DNA from 3 places in the Pseudomonas sp. HY7a-MNA-CIBAN-0227 genome. Region 2 is predicted to be linked to each of the others. Evidence: predicted binding sites of a transcription regulator. Region 2 holds the regulator's gene; each other region holds the start of a gene.
What was found. The regulator sigma-54, encoded in region 2, starts transcription at its own class of promoters, with help from an activator protein. The targets are predictions, from matches to a motif close to ANTGGCATNNANNTTGCTNT.
Positions count from the first base shown of each region.

Region 1 (6,961 bases), on a different contig from region 2:
GGAATTCGAGGGAGAGGTAATAGACCCGCTTCTGGCCCTTGCGGTAAATGTTGCGGGTGTGATCCATCCAGTGTTCCACCATATGGTCCCGGGCAGCCAGGGCAATGGCTTCAAACCAGTCATGATCGAACGCGTGATCCGGGTCCTTGCCCACCGCGTAGGTGAGTTTGGTCAAGACAGCATCGCGGAATGCGGCTACCTCTGCTTCTCGTACAAGCGGTTCCTGAGACATTGATGCGACCTCGGGCGAGATAGAAGGAGTTGCTAGAGCCTAGTCGGTCTGACCCACCGCAGACGCTCTGGTTCGGCAGTTTTTTCATTCATTCGCATTTACCGAAAAGGATGCAGGGGCCGTGCCCGAACGCCCTTTGAGCCGAAAGCTTCGAAATATTGTTCAAAAAACCACCAATCCCGGTATGATCCCGCGCCCGGACAAAGCCCCTCTTGGAAACCTGATGAAGCCTCAACTGATTGCCGCCGCCGAACTCGACCGTCTCGAGACTTGGCAGAAGTACTCCAGCCATATGTGCGGCGGCTGCGTGTCCAGCTGCTGCACTCTGCCAGTTGAGGTGAAGATCAAGGATTTGATCCGCATTGGCATCGTCGATGAGTTCGAGCGCGGTGATCCGCCAAAGAACATCGCCAAGCGTTTGCAGAAGGAAGGGATCGTCGAGCGCTATAACCAGAAGTCCGAGATCTTCACCCTGCAGCGCATGAGCAATAACGATTGCCTGTACCTGGATCGTAAAAGCCGCTTTTGTACTATTTATGACAAGCGCCCGGATACTTGCCGCAATCACCCCAAGATTGGCCCGCGGCCTGGGTATTGTGCGTACAAGCCCAAGGAAGTGGTGCGCGATATCAAGGTTCGGGTTCTGGAAAAGTTCTAAACCGATACCTTGTGGCGAGGGAGCAAGGTATTCACCGACCATAAAGCCCAGACAAACAAAAACGCCCCCGACCTTGCGGTCGGGGGCGTTTTTTTGCCCGCTAACTAAATAACTTAGTTACCGGACTTCTTCGCAGCGCGGGTACGCTCGCTTTCGCCCAGGATCTTCTTGCGAAGACGGATGGACTTAGGAGTGACTTCGCACAATTCGTCTTCTTGAACGAATTCCAGAGCCTGCTCCAGGGTGAAGCGGATAGGCGGAACCAGAGCGATGGTTTCGTCTTTACCCGAAGCACGCATGTTGTCGAGCTTCTTGCCTTTGGTTGGGTTAACGCCCAGGTCGTTGTCGCGGCTGTTGATGCCGACGATTTGACCTTCGTACACGTCTTCACCGTGACCCAGGAACAGTTTGCCGCGAGCTTGCAGGGTTTCCAGCGAGTAAGTCAGAGCCTTACCGGTAGCAACCGAAACCAGCACGCCGTTTTGACGGCCAGACATGTCGCCGGACTTCATCACGTCGTAACGGTCGAAGATCGAGGTCAGGATGCCTGCACCGGAGGTCAGGGTCAGGAACTCGTTACGGAAACCGATCAGGCCACGAGCTGGGATGTTGTACTCAAGACGCACACGGCCCTTGCCATCCGGAACCATGTTGGTCAGGTCGCCTTTACGGATACCGATCTGTTCCATGATCGCGCCCTGGGATTCTTCCGGCAGGTCGATGGTCACGTTTTCGTACGGTTCGTGCTTAACGCCGTCAACCAGACGAATGATCACTTCCGGACGACCAACACCCATTTCGAAGCCTTCGCGACGCATGGTTTCGATCAGTACCGAGAGGTGCAGCTCACCACGGCCGGAGACTTTGAACTTGTCGGCGGTATCGCCTTCTTCAACGCGCAGAGCAACGTTGAACAGCAATTCCTTGTCCAGACGTTCCTTGATGTTACGGCTGGTGACGAACTTGCCTTCTTTACCGCAGAAAGGTGAGTCGTTTACCTGGAAGGTCATCGAAACGGTTGGTTCGTCAACGGTCAGCGGCTTCATCGCTTCAACATTCAGTGGGTCGCACAGAGTGTCGGAGATGAACAGCTGGTCGAAGCCGCTGATGCAGACGATGTCGCCGGCAGCTGCTTCTTCAACGTCGATACGGTGCAGACCGTGGTGACCCATCAACTTCAGGATACGACCGTTACGGCGCTTGCCGTCCATGTCGATAGCCACAACTTGAGTGTTCGGCTTGACGCGACCACGAGCGATACGGCCAACGCCGATAACACCCAGGAAGCTGTTGTAGTCCAGTGCCGAGATTTGCATCTGGAACGGGCCGTCACGGTCAACTTGTGGAGCCGGGACGTGGTCAACAATGGCCTGATACAGCGGGGTCATGTCTTCAGCCATGTCGGTGTGTTCCAGACCGGCAATGCCGTTCAGGGCCGAGGCGTAGACAACTTTGAAGTCCAACTGTTCTTCGGTAGCACCAAGGTTGTCGAACAGGTCAAAAATCTGGTCCAGAACCCAGTCCGGACGTGCGCCTGGACGGTCAACCTTGTTGATCACCACGATTGGACGCAGGCCGGCTTCGAAAGCCTTCTTGGTCACGAAACGGGTTTGCGGCATAGGGCCGTCTTGAGCGTCAACCAGCAGCAGAACGGAGTCAACCATCGACATTACGCGTTCAACTTCGCCGCCGAAGTCGGCGTGGCCCGGGGTGTCCACGATGTTGATGTGGTAGCCGTTCCAGTTGATGGCGGTGTTTTTCGCCAAAATGGTAATACCGCGCTCTTTCTCCTGGTCGTTGGAGTCCATCACGCGCTCGTCGTTAAGCTCGTTGCGCTCCAGGGTGCCGGATTGACGCAAGAGTTTGTCTACCAGGGTGGTTTTACCATGGTCAACGTGAGCAATGATGGCGATGTTGCGTAGATTTTCGATCACTTGTGTATCTCGATCAGAGGATTCGGTGTGCTGACAGGTCGTGGCAGCGATTAACAGTAGAGTCAGGCCTTGCCGTTACAGCTTGACGGCAGAGTCGGGGGGCCGGTGACGCAGACCACAGGCGAACAGCCCCGGGCTCTTAGCTCGGTCGATAAACGCGCACATTGGCATGCCCCTCACTGAGCAAATGGTGGGCATGCAGGCGACTCATCACGCCTTTGTCGCAATACAACAGGTACTGACGGCTGTCATCCAGTTCCTTGAAACGTGCGTTCAATGCATAGAACGGCAACGTTTGTACGTCGATGCCAGCGATTTCCAGCGGCTCGTCCTCAGCAGCATCCGGGTGACGGATGTCGATGACGATGTGACCGGCTAGAGCCTCGCTGACTTCTTCGATCTGCAAATCCTGGCCCAACTCGTCGATTACGCGATCGATCGGCACCAGTTTAGCGTTCTCAAGCGCACGCTCGAGAATCGCCATATCAAACTGTTGTTCTTCGTACTCCACGCGGTTGCGCTTGGCGTGGGTCTTGGGGTTCACCGAAATGACCCCGCAGTATTCCGGCATGTGCTTGGCGAAATCCGCCGTGCCGATCTGGGTCGCCAGGTCGATGATGTCCTGCTTGTGACTGGCGATCAGCGGGCGCAACACCAGCTTTTCGGTCACAGAGTCTATCAACGACAGGTTTGGCAGGGTCTGGCTGGACACCTGGGAAATCACTTCACCGGTAACCAGTGCATCGATTTCCAGCCGATCCGCGATTCGGGACGCAGCACGCAACATCATACGCTTCAATACTACGCCCATATGACTGTTATCGACTTTCCCGAGAATTTCTCCCAGGACTTCCTCGAAAGGAACGCTGACAAACAGCACACGCTGGGAGCTGCCGTATTTTTTCCAGATGTAATGCGCGACTTCCATCACGCCCAGTTCATGTGCACGCCCGCCCAGGTTAAAGAAGCAGAAGTGGCTCATAAGCCCGCGCCGCATGATCTGGTAGGCCGCCACCGTGGAATCGAAACCGCCAGACATCAATACCAGGGTCTGTTCCAGGGCGCCCAGCGGGTAACCGCCGATGCTGTCGTGCTGGCTGTGAATCACAAACAACCGTTGGTCGCGAATTTCCATCCGCACTTCGATTTGCGGCTCTTTCAGGGAAATTCCGGCGGCGCCGCACTGACGACGCAGCTGGCTGCCAACGTATTTCTCGACATCCATGGAGCTGAAGGTGTGCTTGCCAGCACGCTTGCAACGCACGGAAAAAACCTTGCCCGCCAACACATCGCCGTAGTGCTGCTTGCACTTGGCCGTGATGTCGTCGAAGTCGCCCAGCGGGTACTCGTCGACCTGCAGGAAATGCGCGATGCCCGGCACACAGCTCAGGCGCTCGGTCATGTCCTTCAAGGCTTTTGGGTCTGTAATGCGGGTTTCCAGTTCGATATTGTCCCACACACCGCTCACCACCACCGCCGGGTCCAGATCGCGGAGCACGGCACGGATATTTTTGGCCAATTGACGGATGAAACGCATCCGTACCGGTCGGCTCTTGATGATGATCTCAGGGAAGACTTTAACGATTAATTTCATGAAAACAGTGCGCGCAGGCCCAGCCGAAAAAGGGGGGCGCGGATTATAGCGGAAATCGCTCAAGGTTTAACCAGTTAATATGCAGCCGGCTTTTAGCGCACCAAATAAGTGCATTTGTGATTTCATGCGCTACATTGCAGTGCGTTATTTCCCCCCGCTTTGGCCCTTTGCACCTTTATAGGGGCCTTTTTGAGGTAAAAAAACCATGGCGGGGCACTGGCATGCAATTTGCTCTCTTGTGAGGCAGGTTGCCTTGGCAGAGTATTCGCGCCGGCATCACCCACATTTAAGGGCTAACTCCACTACCCAGCCCGAAGCCACCCGGAGGACACTATGTCGAAGTCGGTTCAACTCATCAAAGATCATGACGTCAAATGGATTGATCTGCGCTTCACGGACACCAAAGGCACTCAGCACCACGTGACCATGCCGGCTCGCGACGCGCTGGATGACGCCTTCTTCGAAGAAGGCAAAATGTTCGACGGCTCCTCCATTGCTGGCTGGAAAGGCATTGAAGCTTCCGACATGATCCTGATGCCGGACGACAGCACCGCCGTACTCGACCCGTTCACCGAAGAGCCAACCCTGATCCTGGTTTGCGACGTGATCGAGCCTTCGACCATGCAAGGCTATGACCGTGACCCACGTGCGATCGCCAAGCGTGCCGAGGAATACCTGAAGTCGACCGGTATCGGTGACACCGTATTCGTAGGCCCGGAGCCAGAATTCTTCATTTTCGACCAAGTGAAGTTCAAGTCCGACATCTCGGGCTCGATGTTCAAGATCTACTCCGAACAAGGTTCGTGGATGTCCGACCAGGACGTGGAAGGCGGCAACAAAGGCCACCGTCCAGGCGTCAAAGGCGGCTACTTCCCGGTTCCGCCGTTCGACCACGACCACGAAATCCGTACCTCCATGTGCAACGCCATGGAAGAAATGGGCCTGGTCATCGAAGTTCACCACCACGAAGTGGCAACTGCCGGCCAGAACGAAATCGGTGTGAAGTTCAACACCCTGGTTGCCAAGGCTGACGAAGTTCAGACCCTGAAGTACTGCGTACACAACGTGGCTGATGCCTACGGCCGTACCGCTACCTTCATGCCTAAGCCGCTATACGGCGATAACGGTTCGGGTATGCACGTTCACCTGTCCATCGCCAAAGATGGCAAGAACACCTTCGCTGGCGAAGGTTATGCCGGCCTGTCTGACACTGCCCTGTACTTCATCGGCGGCATCATCAAGCACGGTAAGGCCCTGAACGGCTTCACCAACCCGTCGACCAACTCCTACAAGCGTCTGGTCCCAGGTTTCGAAGCTCCAGTAATGCTGGCCTACTCGGCTCGCAACCGTTCCGCTTCGATCCGTATTCCTTACGTGTCCAGCCCTCGCGCTCGCCGTATCGAAGCTCGCTTCCCGGATCCAGCAGCCAACCCATACCTGGCCTTCGCTGCCCTGGTAATGGCCGGCCTGGACGGTATCCAGAACAAGATCCACCCAGGCGACGCCGCCGACAAAAACTTGTACGACCTGCCGCCTGAAGAGGCCAAAGAGATCCCACAAGTGTGCGGCAGCCTGAAAGAAGCCCTGGAAGAGTTGGACAAGGGCCGTGCGTTCCTGACCAAAGGCGGCGTGTTCAGCGACGACTTTATCGATGCCTACATCGCCCTGAAAAGCGAAGAAGAAATCAAGGTCCGTACCTTCGTACACCCACTGGAATATGAGCTGTACTACAGCTGCTGATCCGGTAGCGCTGCTTAACGTGGCGTGACGAAAAAAGGCCTCCTTCGGGAGGTCTTTTTTTTGCCCGAAAACCCTGTGGGAGCAGGCTTGCCCACGAAAAACTCAAGGACGCCGCATTTCTTCAATATTTACGCGTTATCGTTAACGACCATCGCGCCACTGCTCGACAGCATCGCCGAACGTCTGGCGATTGCCGACCAGGTGGCCTTGAGCAAATGGGACAGCCACAAGCCCGTCGAGGACCGTCCACGGGAGCAGGCTACAAACTGGCGCCGGCGCAGGCCGAGCAATTTTTCTCGGCACAGATTGAGGCGAACAAACTGGTGCAGTACGCCCACTTGTCCGATTGGCAGTTGCAGGGCAACGCGCCCAACGCGCCGCGTCCGGACTTGGTCGGGCAGATTCGCCCGCAACTGGATCAACTGCAAAAGCGCCTGCTGCAACAACTGGCAGACTTCACCCCCCAGCGTAGCGATCCACAATGCCCACAGTGGCTGGCAAAGGCTGTTCATCAACCCCTTGATCCATTACGGCAACTGGCAATGATCCGCGCCACCGCGCAATTGTGTATCTACAAAGGATAAGTACCCGTAGACACCTCATGCAGCCCTCACAAAATCGCACTATATTGGTGCGATGCCCTGCACTCTTCCCACATGACCAGCCCATTTTGGTTCGAAACTTCCCGCCTAGGTTGGCAGAACGCTACAGTTTCGCGCCTTAAACCCTTATTTCAGGGCTTTAACGCTTCTTTTCGGAGCCTTGGTTTGGTTTTTGCATTTTCCTTGTATCAGCGCATGCCT
Region 1 covers NZ_JBEOPT010000004.1:206,603-213,563, reverse strand. Annotated here, with positions in the region: gene AAEZ06_RS09065 (glycogen/starch/alpha-glucan phosphorylase) at 1-232, opposite strand, end outside; gene AAEZ06_RS09060 (YkgJ family cysteine cluster protein) at 456-890, shown strand; gene typA (translational GTPase TypA) at 1,004-2,824, opposite strand; gene thiI (tRNA uracil 4-sulfurtransferase ThiI) at 2,964-4,418, opposite strand; gene glnA (glutamate--ammonia ligase) at 4,752-6,158, shown strand; partial or broken gene AAEZ06_RS09040 (chorismate mutase) at 6,306-6,742, shown strand.
Region 1: glnA (glutamate--ammonia ligase) is a predicted target of sigma-54. The motif match lies at 4,634-4,653, and genes of this name have one in related genera.

Region 2 (6,961 bases):
CTGAAAGCCCAGCATCTGGCCAAGGCCTATAAAGGCCGTCAGGTCGTGCGCGATGTCAGCCTATCGATCGACAGCGGCCAGATCGTCGGCCTGCTTGGCCCCAACGGTGCCGGCAAGACCACCTGTTTCTACATGATTGTCGGGCTGGTCCAGGCGGATCAGGGTCGCGTACTGATCGACGACCTGGACGTCAGCCACCAGCCCATGCACGGCCGTGCCCAGGCTGGTATCGGCTATCTCCCCCAGGAGGCGTCGATCTTCCGCAAACTGTCGGTAGCCGACAACATCATGGCGATCCTCGAAACCCGCAAGGAACTCGACCGCGCCGCACGCAAGAAAGAGCTGGAAAGCCTGCTGCAGGAATTCCACATCAACCACATTCGCGACAACCTTGGCATGAGCCTGTCCGGTGGCGAACGTCGTCGTGTGGAAATCGCCCGCGCCCTGGCCACTGCGCCGAAGTTCATCCTGCTGGACGAACCCTTCGCCGGTGTCGACCCGATCTCGGTCGGCGACATCAAGCAGATCATCCACCACCTCAAGGCCAAAGGGATCGGTGTATTGATCACCGACCACAACGTGCGCGAAACCCTCGATATCTGCGAAACCGCCTATATCGTCAACGACGGGCAACTGATTGCCGAAGGTGACTCCGCAACTATCCTGGCCAACGAACTGGTCAAGGAAGTTTACCTGGGCCACGAATTCCGCCTGTAAGTACTGTGATACCTGGCCATTCGCCAAGGAGCGCGAGCGTCAATAAAAATCTCAATATTTTTATTGTTACCGCGCTCTAGGCAAAGCCCCCGATATCAGGCATATAATTTGCTTATGTTTGGCGCTCACGCGCCCTGTCGTGGATGGCGCATTGCGCCGGCGAATAAGGTGTTAAGCCCCTGCCATGAAACCATCGCTAGTTCTGAGAATGGGCCAGCAGCTGACGATGACACCGCAGCTGCAACAGGCCATCCGCCTGCTCCAATTGTCAACCCTGGACCTGCAACAGGAAATCCAGGAGGCCCTGGAGTCCAATCCGATGCTCGAACGCCAGGAAGAAGGCGACGACTTCGATAATGCCGACCTGCCGACCGACAACACCGAGCAAAAACCCAACGCCGATGTCCAGGAGCCGTCCTACCAGGAAACCGCCCCTACGGTGGATAACCTTGAGGAAGGCGAGTGGAATGAGCGCATTCCCAATGAACTTCCGGTGGACACCGCTTGGGAAGACGTCTACCAGACCAGCACCAGCAGCCTGCCCAGCAATGACGATGACGAGTGGGACTTCACCACCCGCACCTCCGTCGGCGAGAGCCTGCAGAGCCACTTGCTGTGGCAACTGAACTTGGCGCCGATGTCCGACACCGATCGACTGATCGCCGTGACCCTGATCGACTGCATCAACAATCAGGGCTACCTGGACGAGACACTTGAGGAAATCCTTGAGGCCTTCGACCCGGAACTGGATATCGAACTGGACGAAATCGAAGCCGTCCTGCACCGTATCCAGCAGTTCGAACCGGCCGGTATCGGCGCCCGCACCCTCAGCGAATGCCTGCTGCTGCAACTGCGTCAGTTGCCCACCAAGACGCCGTGGCTGACCGAGGCACAACGCCTGGTCACCGACTACATAGACCTGCTGGGCAGCCGCGACTACAGCCAGCTGATGCGGCGCATGAAGCTCAAGGAAGATGACCTGCGCCAGATCATCGAGCTGGTGCAAAGCCTCAACCCTCGCCCTGGCTCGCAAATCGAGTCCGGCGAAGCCGAATACGTCGTTCCCGATGTGATCGTGCGCAAGGACAACGAGCGCTGGCTGGTGGAGCTGAACCAGGAATCGGTGCCACGCCTGCGGGTCAACCCGCAATACGCAGGTTTTGTCCGTCGGGCCGACACCAGCGCCGATAACACCTTCATGCGCAACCAGTTACAGGAAGCCCGCTGGTTCATCAAGAGCCTGCAAAGCCGTAATGAAACCCTGATGAAAGTCGCCACCCAGATCGTCGAGCACCAGCGCGGCTTCCTGGAATATGGCGATGAAGCGATGAAACCGCTGGTCCTGCATGACATTGCCGAGGCAGTAGGCATGCATGAATCGACGATTTCCCGGGTGACCACGCAGAAGTTTATGCATACCCCACGGGGTATTTATGAGCTGAAATACTTTTTCTCCAGTCATGTAAGTACTTCCGAAGGCGGCGAATGCTCGTCCACGGCGATCCGCGCGATCATCAAAAAACTGGTTGCCGCGGAAAATCAGAAAAAGCCGTTGAGTGACAGCAAGATCGCTGGTTTACTGGAGGCACAAGGCATTCAGGTAGCCCGTCGAACCGTCGCCAAGTACCGCGAGTCCCTTGGGATCGCGCCTTCCAGCGAGCGTAAGCGTTTGATGTGACGGGCTAGCCACAGCGTTCCAGTGGCAGGCATTTCTGCCTGCCGCTTTATGCACTGGCAACGAAGGAGAAGCTGTATGCAAGTCAACATCAGTGGACACCAACTGGAAGTTACCGACCCCCTGCGCACCTACATCGGCGAAAAACTCGACCGATTGGAACGGCATTTCGACAAGATAACCAACGTGCAAGTCACGATGACCGTCGAGAAGCTGCTGCAGAAAATCGAAGCCACCCTGCATATCCCCGGCGGGGAAGTCGTCGCCAATGCCGAGCATTCAGACATGTATGCCGCCATTGACCTGCTGACTGACAAGCTGGATCGCCAACTCAAAAAGCATAAGGAAAAGACCCAGAGCCTCCTCCAGGGCGCAACCGGTCGTTAACACTCCCAACCCATGATCCGACTCGAAAATATCCTGACCCCCGGCCGTTCCCTCATGAACGTGCCGGGCGGCAGTAAAAAGCGCGCCCTCGAACAAATTGCCAATCTGATCGGCCGCGAAGTGCCTAATCTGAAGACGCAAGATGTCTTTGAGGCGCTGATTGCCCGTGAAAAACTGGGTTCGACCGGTTTTGGTAACGGCATCGCCATCCCCCATTGCCGCCTTAAAGGTTGCGAGTCTCCAGTCAGCGCCTTGCTGCACCTGGACGCTCCTATCGATTTCGACGCCATCGACGGTGCCCCGGTAGACCTGCTGTTCGTTCTGCTGGTCCCGGAAGCGGCCACCGATGCGCACCTGGAACTGCTCCGGCAGATCGCCAGCATGCTCGACCGCAAAGAAGTACGCGAAAAACTGCGTAGCGCCTCCAGTAATGAAGCGTTGTATCAGGTCGTCCTGGAAGAGCAGAACGGGCAGTAATCATGCGTTTGATCATCGTCAGCGGCCGCTCCGGCTCAGGTAAAAGTACTGCCCTCAATGTGCTTGAGGACAATGGCTTCTATTGCATCGACAACCTGCCGGCCGGTTTGCTGCCTGAACTGGCTGAGCGCGCGTTGATCCACACCGAACTGGCACAGCCGCTGGTCGCTGTATCCATCGACGCCCGCAACCTGCCCAGCCACCTAACGCGATTCCCGGAATTGCTTGAGGAGGTGCGCGGCAAACACATTCATTGCGACGTGTTGTACCTGGATGCAGACGAAGAAACCCTACTCAAGCGTTTTTCAGAAACTCGTCGTCGTCACCCTCTGAGCAGCGCCAACCGCTCGCTGGCAGAAGCCATCGAAGACGAAACCAAGCTGCTGGGGCCGATCATTGACCTGGCCGACCTGAAGATCAACACCACCAGCCTGAACCTGTATCAACTGCGCGATACCATCAAGTTGCGCCTGTTGAACCAGCCAGAACCTGGCACGGCGTTCCTAGTGGAGTCTTTTGGCTTCAAGCGGGGCATGCCAGTGGACGCCGACCTGGTGTTCGACGTGCGCTGCCTGCCCAACCCGTACTGGAAGCCGGAACTACGTGATCAGTCGGGACTCGACCAACCCGTAGCCGAGTATCTGGCGGCGCAACCGGATGTCGAGGATATGTTCCAGGACATTTCCAGCTACCTGCTCAAATGGCTGCCGCGCTTTGCCGCCAGCAACCGAGCCTATGTCACCATCGCCATTGGCTGCACCGGCGGGCACCACCGCTCTGTGTACCTGACCGAGCGCCTCGGCCAGGTTTTGCAGCAAACCCTCAAGAACGTCCAGGTTCGCCACCGCGACCTTAGCTGAAAGGAACACCCCCGCGATGCCCGCTCTGGAAATTGAAATCATCAACAAACTGGGCTTACACGCCCGGGCCTCGGCCAAGTTCGTCGGCGTCGCGGGGCAGTTTCCCTGCCAGATCAGGGTCGGGCGTACCCCGGAATCCACGGTCGACGGCAAAAGCATCATGGCGATGATGATGCTGGCTGCGGGCAAAGGCACCATGATTCATCTGAAGACGCAAGGCGAGCAGGAGCAAGAAGCTCTGGATGCGCTGGTGAAGTTGATCAATAACTACTTTGACGAGGGCGAGTAAGCCCCACTGACGAGGGGGCAAGCTCCCTCGCCACAGATCCTCACTTCACCCCAACGCTGTATCCATCACCATCATCAAACAAAACCCAATACACAGCCCCAAACTGGCGAGCTTGTCATGGCCATTGCGCCGCGATTCGGGAATCACTTCGTGAGTCACCACCAATAGCATCGCCCCCGCGGCCAGCGCCAAGCCCAACGGCAATAGCACCTCAGCCAGGCTCACCAGCCAAGCGCAGAGCACCGCGAATACCGGCTCTACCAACCCGGATGCCGCACCAATCAGGAACGCCTTGACCCGCGACATCCCTGCCCCGGCCAGCACCAGTGCAATCACCAGCCCTTCCGGTACGTCCTGCAGGGCGATGCCCATGGCCAGGCTGTCGGCGTCTGGCATGCCGCCACCTGCCGAAACCCCCACCGCCATGCCTTCGGGAATGTTATGGGCGATGATGGCGAATACGAACAGCCAGATACGCGGCGCGATTACCGGTTTTTCCGGCGTGCCCACCAGCGTTTCCGCGCTGGTACCGGAAACCTTGCGATCCACCAGAAACAGCCCGAAAGCGCCCAGCATGATGCCAAAGCTGATCAGACCACTGGCGGCCCAAGGTGTCAGCCCGAGGTTTTCGGCAGCAGCGATGCCGGGCACGATCAGCGAGAACGCCGTCGCGGCCAACATCACGCCGGCGCCGAAACCCAGCAACGTATCACTCACCGCCAGCGGCATCCGACGGATCACCAATACCGGCACCGCGCCCAGCGCCGTGCCCAGGGCACAGATGGCCCCGCCTTGCAGGGCGCGCAGGATACGCGGTTCCAGATCCAGCCAGGCCAGCCCTTGAGCCACCAGCAATGCAATTCCCGCCAACAGCAACAGCGAGCCAAACGCATAACGGAACATTCGCACGCTGCTGATCGCCAGTGTTTCAGTGCCCATAGTCGGCCTTAGATCTAGATCCTGTTATGAAAAGAGCGTTAAGCAAGCGCAGCCTGGTAACGCTCAGAAACTTCCGGCCAGTTGATAACACTATAGAAGGCGTTGATATATTCGGGACGGCGGTTTTGGTACAGCAAGTAGTAAGCGTGCTCCCAAACGTCCAGGCCGAGGATCGGCGTATTGCCATTCATCAGCGGGCTGTCCTGGTTGCCGCTGCTTTCCACTACCAGGGTCTTTTGCGGAGTCACGCTCAACCAGGCCCAGCCACTGCCGAAACGGGTCAACGCAGCCTTGGTAAACGCCTCCTTGAAACTGTCAAAACCACCCAACTGCTCATCGATGGCCTTGCCCAGCGCGCCGCCTGGCTTACCGCCGCCCTTGGGCGACATCACCGCCCAGAACAGCGAGTGGTTAGCATGTCCCCCGCCCTGATTGATCACGGCAGCACGCAACTTTTCCGGCAATTGCTGGACGCTGGAGACCAGTTTTTCCACTGGCCAGCCCGCCCACTCAGTGCCCTCAACTGCGGCATTGAGATTATTGATGTAGGTCTGGTGGTGTTTGGTGTAGTGAATCTCCATGGTTTGCGCATCGATATGCGGTTCCAGGGCATCGTAGGCGTAAGGCAAGGCAGGCAAGGTGTAGGACATATCAATGTGCTCCATAAAAAGGGCTGTTGCGGGTCGACGCATCCGGTTGCGCCGTATTGCTGCCCAGCAAACGATGGGTACGTGGGTACTCGCCGTGATCGCTGATGAAATTCAACAGTTCGACGTAGGTTTTGCTGCTCTGACGTAGCGCCGCTTCCCGCAACTGCGGGGTCAGGCGAGTGTCCTGCATGGCCTGCAACAGGCGCTGATGGATCGCGCAGAGGTACTCCGCGCTCTCCTCCGGCTGGTTCAGGCGCAGGTGCAGATCCGCCAGGTTGTGATGGGAAATGACACAAGCCGCCACCGCTTCGTCGGCATCGCCCCAGCGCTCGAACAACACTTGGGCCAAGGCCAGGGCTTGCAGGTAATGCTCGCGAGCATCCACCAGTTCGCCTTGCATAAAGCAGTGATTAGCCCTTTCGATCGTGCGTTTCCAGTGCTCCATGGAGAGCCTCCAAAGCAGAGTCGGTAATTACACGCCGCCGGCCGTGAGCTTTTCCGGATCCAAGAGGATTTCCAGTTGGCTGCGAGGCAAATCGGTGTGTTCGAGCGCCACGTCAATCACCGGCCGGCCTTGTTGATAGGCCTTCTTGGCAATTTCAGCGGCTTTTTGGTAACCAATGATCGGGTTGAGTGCCGTGACCAGAATCGGGTTGCGCGACAGCGCTTCCTTGAGCTTGGCCTCGTTGACCTTGAAGCTGGCGATGGCCTTGTCCGCTAGCAGACGGCTGGCGTTGGCCAACAGCTCAAGGCTGCTGAGCAGGTTCTGGGCGATGATCGGCAACATCACGTTCAGTTCGAAATTGCCGGACTGGCCGGCGACCGTAATAACCATGTCGTTACCGATCACTTGGGCGGCAACCATTGCCGTGGCCTCAGGGATCACCGGGTTGACCTTGCCCGGCATAATCGAGGAGCCTGGCTGCAGGCCTTCCAGCTCGATTTCGCCGAGGCCGGCCAAGGGGCC
Region 2 covers NZ_JBEOPT010000001.1:255,382-262,342, forward strand. Annotated here, with positions in the region: gene lptB (LPS export ABC transporter ATP-binding protein) at 1-717, shown strand, start outside; gene AAEZ06_RS01205 (RNA polymerase factor sigma-54) at 902-2,395, shown strand; gene hpf (ribosome hibernation-promoting factor, HPF/YfiA family) at 2,471-2,779, shown strand; gene ptsN (PTS IIA-like nitrogen regulatory protein PtsN) at 2,792-3,256, shown strand; gene rapZ (RNase adapter RapZ) at 3,259-4,116, shown strand; gene AAEZ06_RS01225 (HPr family phosphocarrier protein) at 4,133-4,405, shown strand; gene AAEZ06_RS01230 (ZIP family metal transporter) at 4,451-5,344, opposite strand; gene AAEZ06_RS01235 (superoxide dismutase) at 5,383-5,994, opposite strand; gene AAEZ06_RS01240 (DUF2753 family protein) at 5,996-6,439, opposite strand; gene AAEZ06_RS01245 (class II fumarate hydratase) at 6,467-6,961, opposite strand, start outside.

Region 3 (6,961 bases), 140 kb from region 2:
TGGAACTGGCCATAAAAGCGCTTGTTGGAAAATCCTGACAGCAGCAGGTCCGTGTTCAACACCGGTTCGCCGCTGGTAAAGGCGATAGCGCCAGCATATAGATACTGACTGCTTTTGATCAGGCACAGCAGCACCACGAAGAGGACCAATGCCCGATCAAGGGACTCGTCGCCATTGCGCCTAAGCGTGGCGAGAGCAGCAGCAATGGCGCCACAGGTGATTACCAGCGCCAGCTCAGTCAGCGCCCAGGACGGCTGATGGGCCAACAACGACGAGACCAGGCCAAGCCCAACAATCACCGCCAGACCGATAGCGGCGGGCCTGTCGACCAGTCGTTGCCTGCAAGCCAGCGAGGAAACCGACAGCCCATAAATCAACGCGCAAAAACCCACGACAATTTGTATCGTACGCTGCAAGTCATGGGTGCTGAACGAGGGATAGATACCCAGCGCCAGAAGACACAGCGCCACCACCAGGAAAACGCTTCCTCGTTGCTGCACGGATAACGTCATGGGCAACCTCTACGTCCTTGTGGATTGTGTGGGAGCAGGGCTCCCGCACTGGATCTATATTGCCGTGTAAATGCTGCCCGGCTTAATGGTCACGCACCGCCAGCCGTGCAACCTTTTGCAGCGTATTGATCATCGGACGTGGTGGAACATTTCCAGCCGGTAGTGGCACCGCGGGTCAAGGTGATGGTCTTGCCCAGGACTGGCGCGGGAGCATTGATAATTTCACAGGCCATCGAGCCGGCGCCCGTGGCGACGTCACCCGTTACGGTGATCGTGCAATTGGCCGTCGGGCTGGTGCCGCCGATCAATGCCAAGGTCGGAGCAGCCCCCTGGTTGAGGGTGTCCTCAAAGCCTGCTTTCAATGCGGAAATTTCCGCCAGGCCCGCCGTGAACTTGGCCTTGGCCTGGTGCTTGGTATAAATGGGCAGCCCGATAGTGGCCAAGATGCCGATGATCGCCACGACGATCAACAACTCGATCAAGGTAAAGCCTTTCTGACGCATCACACTCACTCTCCAGAATAAGACGGGGCTCACGCCCCCATAGCAAAGCACATCCTGTGCCCTGTCCTCAGCAACCGCGCCAGTGTACTCACCCGCGTCCGGCCAATCGCGCACAAGACGCACAATCTGACATTTTTTCAGTTACCGCCTTCCTGCCGGACACACACTGGTGACTAAGCTGTAGATCTTCACCTGTCCGAGTGAGGTAGTGCGAAATGAATGATGTATCCGTGATCTACGCTTGGGAAGGCACCCACCAGAACGGCCGCAAGGTGTCCGGCGAAACCAGTGGCCACAATCGCGCCCTGATCAAGGCGCAGCTGCGCCGGCAAGGAATCCGCCCCGGTAGGGTATGGAAAAGGTCCCGCATTCTTGCGAACATCCGACACCCCATCAGCCCCGCCGACATCGCCCTGTTCACCCGCCAACTGGCGACTCTGTTGAAAGCAGGCATTCCAATGTTGCAGGCCTTCGACATCATCTGCGAAGGCTTCGACAATCGGCATATGCGCTCGCTGGTGCATGGACTGAAGCAAGAGATCGCCGCTGGCAGCAGCCTGGCCGTCGCCCTTTTTAAAAAACCGCAGTATTTCGACGAGCTGTACTGCAACCTGATCGCAGCAGGTGAACAGGCTGGCGCCCTGGAAACCCTTCTGGAGCGCGTGGCAATCCATCTGGAAAAAAGCCAACAACTCAAGGCCAGGATCAAGAAGGCAATGACCTACCCGCTGGCAGTGCTGGTTGTCGCCACTGTCGTCAGCGCCATCCTGTTGATCCATGTCGTGCCGCAGTTCCAGGGGCTTTTTGCCGGGGTTGATGCACAGTTGCCGGCTTTTACCTTGATGGTCATTGCGATGTCCGAATTCATGCAACAAGCCTGGTGGATGCTCGTACTGGCCTTGGGTACCAGTGTTTTCGGCCTGCGCCACATCCATCGCCGATCACCCGGCTTTCGCCACTGGCTGGATGCCAGTTTGTTGAAAATCCCACTGACAGGCACACTGCTGAAAAAGTCGGCCGTCGCCCGCTATGCCCGTACGCTCTCCACCACTTTCGCGGCCGGGGTACCGCTGGCGCAGGCATTGGATTCGGTGGCAGGGACCGCCGGCAACGGACTATTCAGACAGGCAATCAATCGTATGCGCCAGGATGTATCAACAGGGATGCAGTTGAACCAGACCATGGCTTGCAGTGGCCTATTTGCGGGCATGGCTATTCAGATGACCGCCATCGGTGAGGAGTCGGGCACCCTGGACAGCATGCTGGAAAAAGTTGCCAACCATTACGAAGCGGACGTCGACAATATGGTGGACAGCCTCACCAGCCTCATGGAGCCGCTGATAATGGTAGTGCTCGGCGGCATTGTCGGGGCGCTGGTGGTGGCCATGTACCTGCCAATCTTCCAACTCGGCGCGGCGTTTTGAGCATGCCACTGAACGAAGTGCTGACCGATCAGCCATGGGTGTTCGTATGGATCGCGCTGGTGCTTGGCCTGATCATCGGAAGTTTCCTCAACGTGCTGGTGTGGCGCCTGCCAAAGATGCTGGAGCGGGAATGGCGGGGGCAGGCCCATGAAGTACTGGGCCTGCCCCCGGAGCCAAGCGGCCCAACCTACAACCTGCTGCACCCCAACTCCTGTTGCCCGCACTGCTCGCGGCCAATTCGCCCCTGGGAAAACATTCCACTGCTCAGTTACCTGCTGCTCAGAGGCCGCTGCGCGGGGTGCCATAACCCCATTAGTGCACGCTACCCCCTCGTCGAGTTGGCATGCGGGCTAATCTCGGCGTTCATTGCCTGGCATTACGGCTTCGGTTGGCAGGCCGGTGGGGTATTGCTGTTGAGCTGGGGCCTGATTGCGATGACCTTGATCGATGCTGATCATCAATTGTTGCCAGATGTGCTGGTATTGCCCCTGCTCTGGCTCGGGTTGATCGTCAATCAGTTTGGCCTGCTTGTGTCGCCGCCTGACGCGCTATGGGGCGCGGTTGCTGGCTACATGAGCCTGTGGTCGGTGTTCTGGCTGTTCAAACTGATCACCGGCAAGGACGGCATGGGCCATGGCGATTTCAAGCTGCTGGCCATGCTCGGCGCCTGGGGCGGCTGGCAAATCCTGCCGATGACGCTGTTGCTCGCCTCGTTGGTCGGGGCGATAACGGGCCTGATCCTGCTACGGCTACGTAACGCCCAGACGTCGACACCTATGCCTTTTGGTCCTTATCTGGCCATTGCCGGCTGGATTGCATTGCTCTGGGGTGGTCAAATAACCGACTTCTATTTGCAGTCTGTCGGTTTCAGATGACCACTCCTGTTGCAACACCCTGGATTCTTGGCCTCACTGGCGGCATCGGCAGTGGCAAAAGCGCGGCGGCCCAGCACTTTGTCGACCTTGGCGTGGACCTGATTGACGCCGACCACGCTGCCCGCTGGGTGGTCGAACCCGGAAGGCCGGCACTGGCGAGTATTGCCGAGCATTTTGGCGCTGATGTTCTGCTGCCCGATGGCCAATTGGACCGCGCAGCCCTGCGCAAGCGGATCTTCGAAGTCCCCGAAGAACGCCGCTGGCTGGAAGCTTTGCTGCATCCGCTGATTGACGAAGAGATTCGCAGCCATTTGGCGCGAGCCCAATCGCCTTATGCGATCCTAGTGTCGCCGCTGCTGATCGAATCCGGTCAGTACACCATGACTCAGCGAGTCCTGGTGATCGACGTGCCGCAATCGCTACAGATTCAGCGTACCCTTCAGCGCGACGGCATCAGCGAAGAACAGGTGCAGGCGATTCTCAAGGCCCAGGCCACTCGGGAAGACCGCTTGCGCCATGCCGACGATGTGCTGGTCAATGACCAAGACCTGGCCTGGCTGCACAGCGAGGTCGAGCGACTGCACCACTTTTACCTTACTTTGCGTGGAGGCCGATCATGAGCCAACCCTTGACAGTCGAATGCCCAACCTGCGGCGCGCCCGTGGAATGGAAAGAGACCAACACCAACCGGCCGTTCTGCTCGGACCGCTGCAAACTGATCGACCTGGGTGCCTGGGCGTCGGAAGAACACAAGATTGCGCTCAGCCCGGACGCCGAGGACGAGCTGTTCTCTGAAGACCTTCAACCAAAACACTAAGGCCGCATAAAGCCGTAATCCTGCTGATCGTCGAGGTTCTCCGCGAGAAATTGCAACTCGTCGGCCAGGTCCTCGACGCTGCGCACGCCCTTGCTCTGCTGCACCACCGCACTGAGCAGGGCGCGCAGGCTCAAACCCGGATCAAAACCGATTTCCTGTGCCGCATCCTGGCTTCTGCGTAACTCCTGCCGTGCCCACTCGTACACACTCATGATCGTGCTCCTGGAAGTTTCGCAGAGCATGAGACCACTTGCCTGCCCAGGATTTGACCTGGATCAAGACCGCGAATCGTCGTCCTTCCAGGGCGCCGAGAGGTACCGTGTGCGGTTGAAGGTTTCCAGCCATTCTGGGCGAAACACCACCAGCGCACTGATTACCATGCCGTTGATAAAGGCTTCGGGGAAAATGATCAGCCACAGGTAACCGACGAAATCCTCCAGCCATTCAGGCATCGCAAAGCGCCCGTCAAACCACAACAGCCCCAACCCTACCAACAGACACAGCAATGCCGACAGAGCCGCCGCAAAAAAGCCGGAACAGAAGATGTACACAAATGGATTGCGCGGCCGGGCTCGCTCCACCAGCAACGCGCAGGCTTCGGTGACCAACACCGGCAACAGGACCAGCAACATGCCGTTGACCCCGACCGCCGCCAAGTCTTGGCGGCCGAGCAGCACCAGGCCGACTTGCGCGATCAGCCCCGCGACGATTGCCAGGGGCCAGTCGAGCAACAGGGTCACGGCGGTCATGCCGATAAAGTGGTAAGACACGCCAGTGTCGAAATCCCGCCGTACCAGCCACAACATGAATAGCGCGAACATCGTGCCAAACAGCAGGTGCTGACGTCGCCGGTCAGCAAACAGCTCGACCCAGGGCGCACGCAGGACCGCCCACATCACCACCGGGGCGTACAGCAGCCAGCCGATGATAAGGGTTTCTGGCGCAAGCACGGCTGCGCTGATCACGGCTTCACCTGCTCCAGGGCTTGGCGCAGTTCGCAGGCAGAGCTGTATTCGTGTCGCGCCACCAGCTTGCCGTTGTCCAGTTGCAGCCACAGCACTTTATCCACAGGCGCCGGATAACGGGGAACGATCCGCGCGTCGCGATCGAGCATGACGCGGTAGTTGTAAGCCTGCATCGCCGGAACCGCGAACAACTTGGCGACCAGCCTGGGCATACGCTGAATGTCGGCAACAAACACCACATGCCGCGCCTCCAGATAGCCTTGGGGCCGGCCTTGCAGCGCCGTATCTACCCGTTTGGCGGCGTCCATACTGCGCGCCACCAGCAAGATTTTCGCTTGGTTATCGAGGGTGTAGGCCACGTCGAATTGATCGAGCAGGGTCCAGGGCGCCACTTGTTCGCCCACTTCGACGGCCTGGGCCCAAAGGGGAAAAAGGCTCAAGAACACCACGACAAAAAACTTCACCACATACTCCTCATGCCAGGGATAGCCATCAAGTGGCCAGTCTACACCGACCTTTTGACGCGGGACTTCCTGCGGTCATCATTTGAACGCTAAGCTTTAGCCATGGATGACTCAGATTATTTGCGCCTGCTCACCATAGCGGCCGAACAAGCCAACGCGTTCCTGTCCAATGCCCGCAAATGGGAGCGTGAGCGTTGGGTCTGCCAGCGCCTGCTGCAAGGCTTGAACGTGCCCTACCGTGCCGAAGAGTTTCATGCCGCCGGGCAAGAGCCCCCAGACGTGCTGTTTCGCGACGCCAGTTTTGAAGTGTTTTTTGTCCTCGACGAGGGCCGGCGCCTCAATGACGAATGGCGCGACGAGCTGTTGCGCCGGCGCAGCGCATTCTCCCTGAGCCAATTGGTGCGGCGCGAGGCCAAGCCCAAACGTATTCCCGCCCATGAGTTCCTGCTGCGCCTGGCACCGACCCTGCGCAAGAAAGCCCATAACTACAAGGAGCGCGGGATGGACCTGGGGGAGCTGGATATCATCGCCTTCGCCAGCCTCAAGCGTGAGGTGCTGGACCTCAACAGCCACTTCCCCCCACCCACCGAATACCTGCGCCAGGGTTGGCGTTCCTTGTCATTGGTGGGGCCAACGTTTGCCAGGGTGCTGTTCGCCCACCCCGAGGCCCCGGATTTCTTGCGCAACAACCTGGGGCGCAGCATAGTGTTTGATGTCGGCATCAGCCTGTGAATCGATCAACGACTATGCTGCTGGCAATGCCGCCAATCGCACGGCTGTAATGTGGCTCCCTTTTGCAACGTCTACCTGACGAGGCCCTTATGACCAGCCGCTTGAACCCCGACGACCAACAACATGTCGAAGAGTACCTGCAACTGTCCCAGAACCAGGTCGAGCGCAAGCCTTTCCGGCCGTGGCTGCTCCTTGGTGTGGTCCTGGTGATAGTGATCGGGCTGGGTCTGCTGAGCCGCCTTTTGAGTTACCTGACGCTATGAGCTGCCTGGCGCTCGCTCGGGTAACTGCACCGATTTCTTTTAGCCTTGCGAGATATCCCCATGACCCATCGTATTATTATCGTCGGCGGCGGCGCCGGCGGCCTGGAGTTGGCTACCCACCTGGGTAAGACTTTGGGCAAGCGCGGCACAGCCAGCATCACGCTGGTGGACGCCAACCTCACCCACATCTGGAAACCATTACTGCACGAGGTGGCAGCGGGCTCGCTGAATTCTTCGGAAGATGAACTCAACTATGTCGCCCAGGCAAAATGGAACCACTTCGAGTTCCAGCTGGGGCGCATGAGTGGGCTTGATCGCGAGCAGAAAAAAATCCAACTGGCCGCCACCCTCGACGAACAAGGCCTGGAATTGGTGCCCGCCCGTGAGCTGAGCTATGACAGCCTGG
Region 3 covers NZ_JBEOPT010000001.1:391,456-398,416, forward strand. Annotated here, with positions in the region: gene AAEZ06_RS01770 (O-antigen ligase family protein) at 1-512, opposite strand, end outside; gene AAEZ06_RS01775 (pilin) at 602-1,015, opposite strand; gene AAEZ06_RS01780 (type II secretion system F family protein) at 1,231-2,439, shown strand; gene AAEZ06_RS01785 (prepilin peptidase) at 2,442-3,314, shown strand; gene coaE (dephospho-CoA kinase) at 3,311-3,934, shown strand; gene yacG (DNA gyrase inhibitor YacG) at 3,931-4,131, shown strand; gene AAEZ06_RS01800 (hypothetical protein) at 4,128-4,343, opposite strand; gene AAEZ06_RS01805 (energy-coupling factor ABC transporter permease) at 4,407-5,096, opposite strand; gene AAEZ06_RS01810 (FAD/FMN-containing dehydrogenase) at 5,093-5,560, opposite strand; gene AAEZ06_RS01815 (DUF1780 domain-containing protein) at 5,663-6,292, shown strand; gene AAEZ06_RS01820 (DUF3094 family protein) at 6,382-6,555, shown strand; gene AAEZ06_RS01825 (NAD(P)/FAD-dependent oxidoreductase) at 6,616-6,961, shown strand, end outside.
Region 3: AAEZ06_RS01775 (pilin) is a predicted target of sigma-54. The motif match lies at 1,060-1,079, and genes of this name have one in related genera.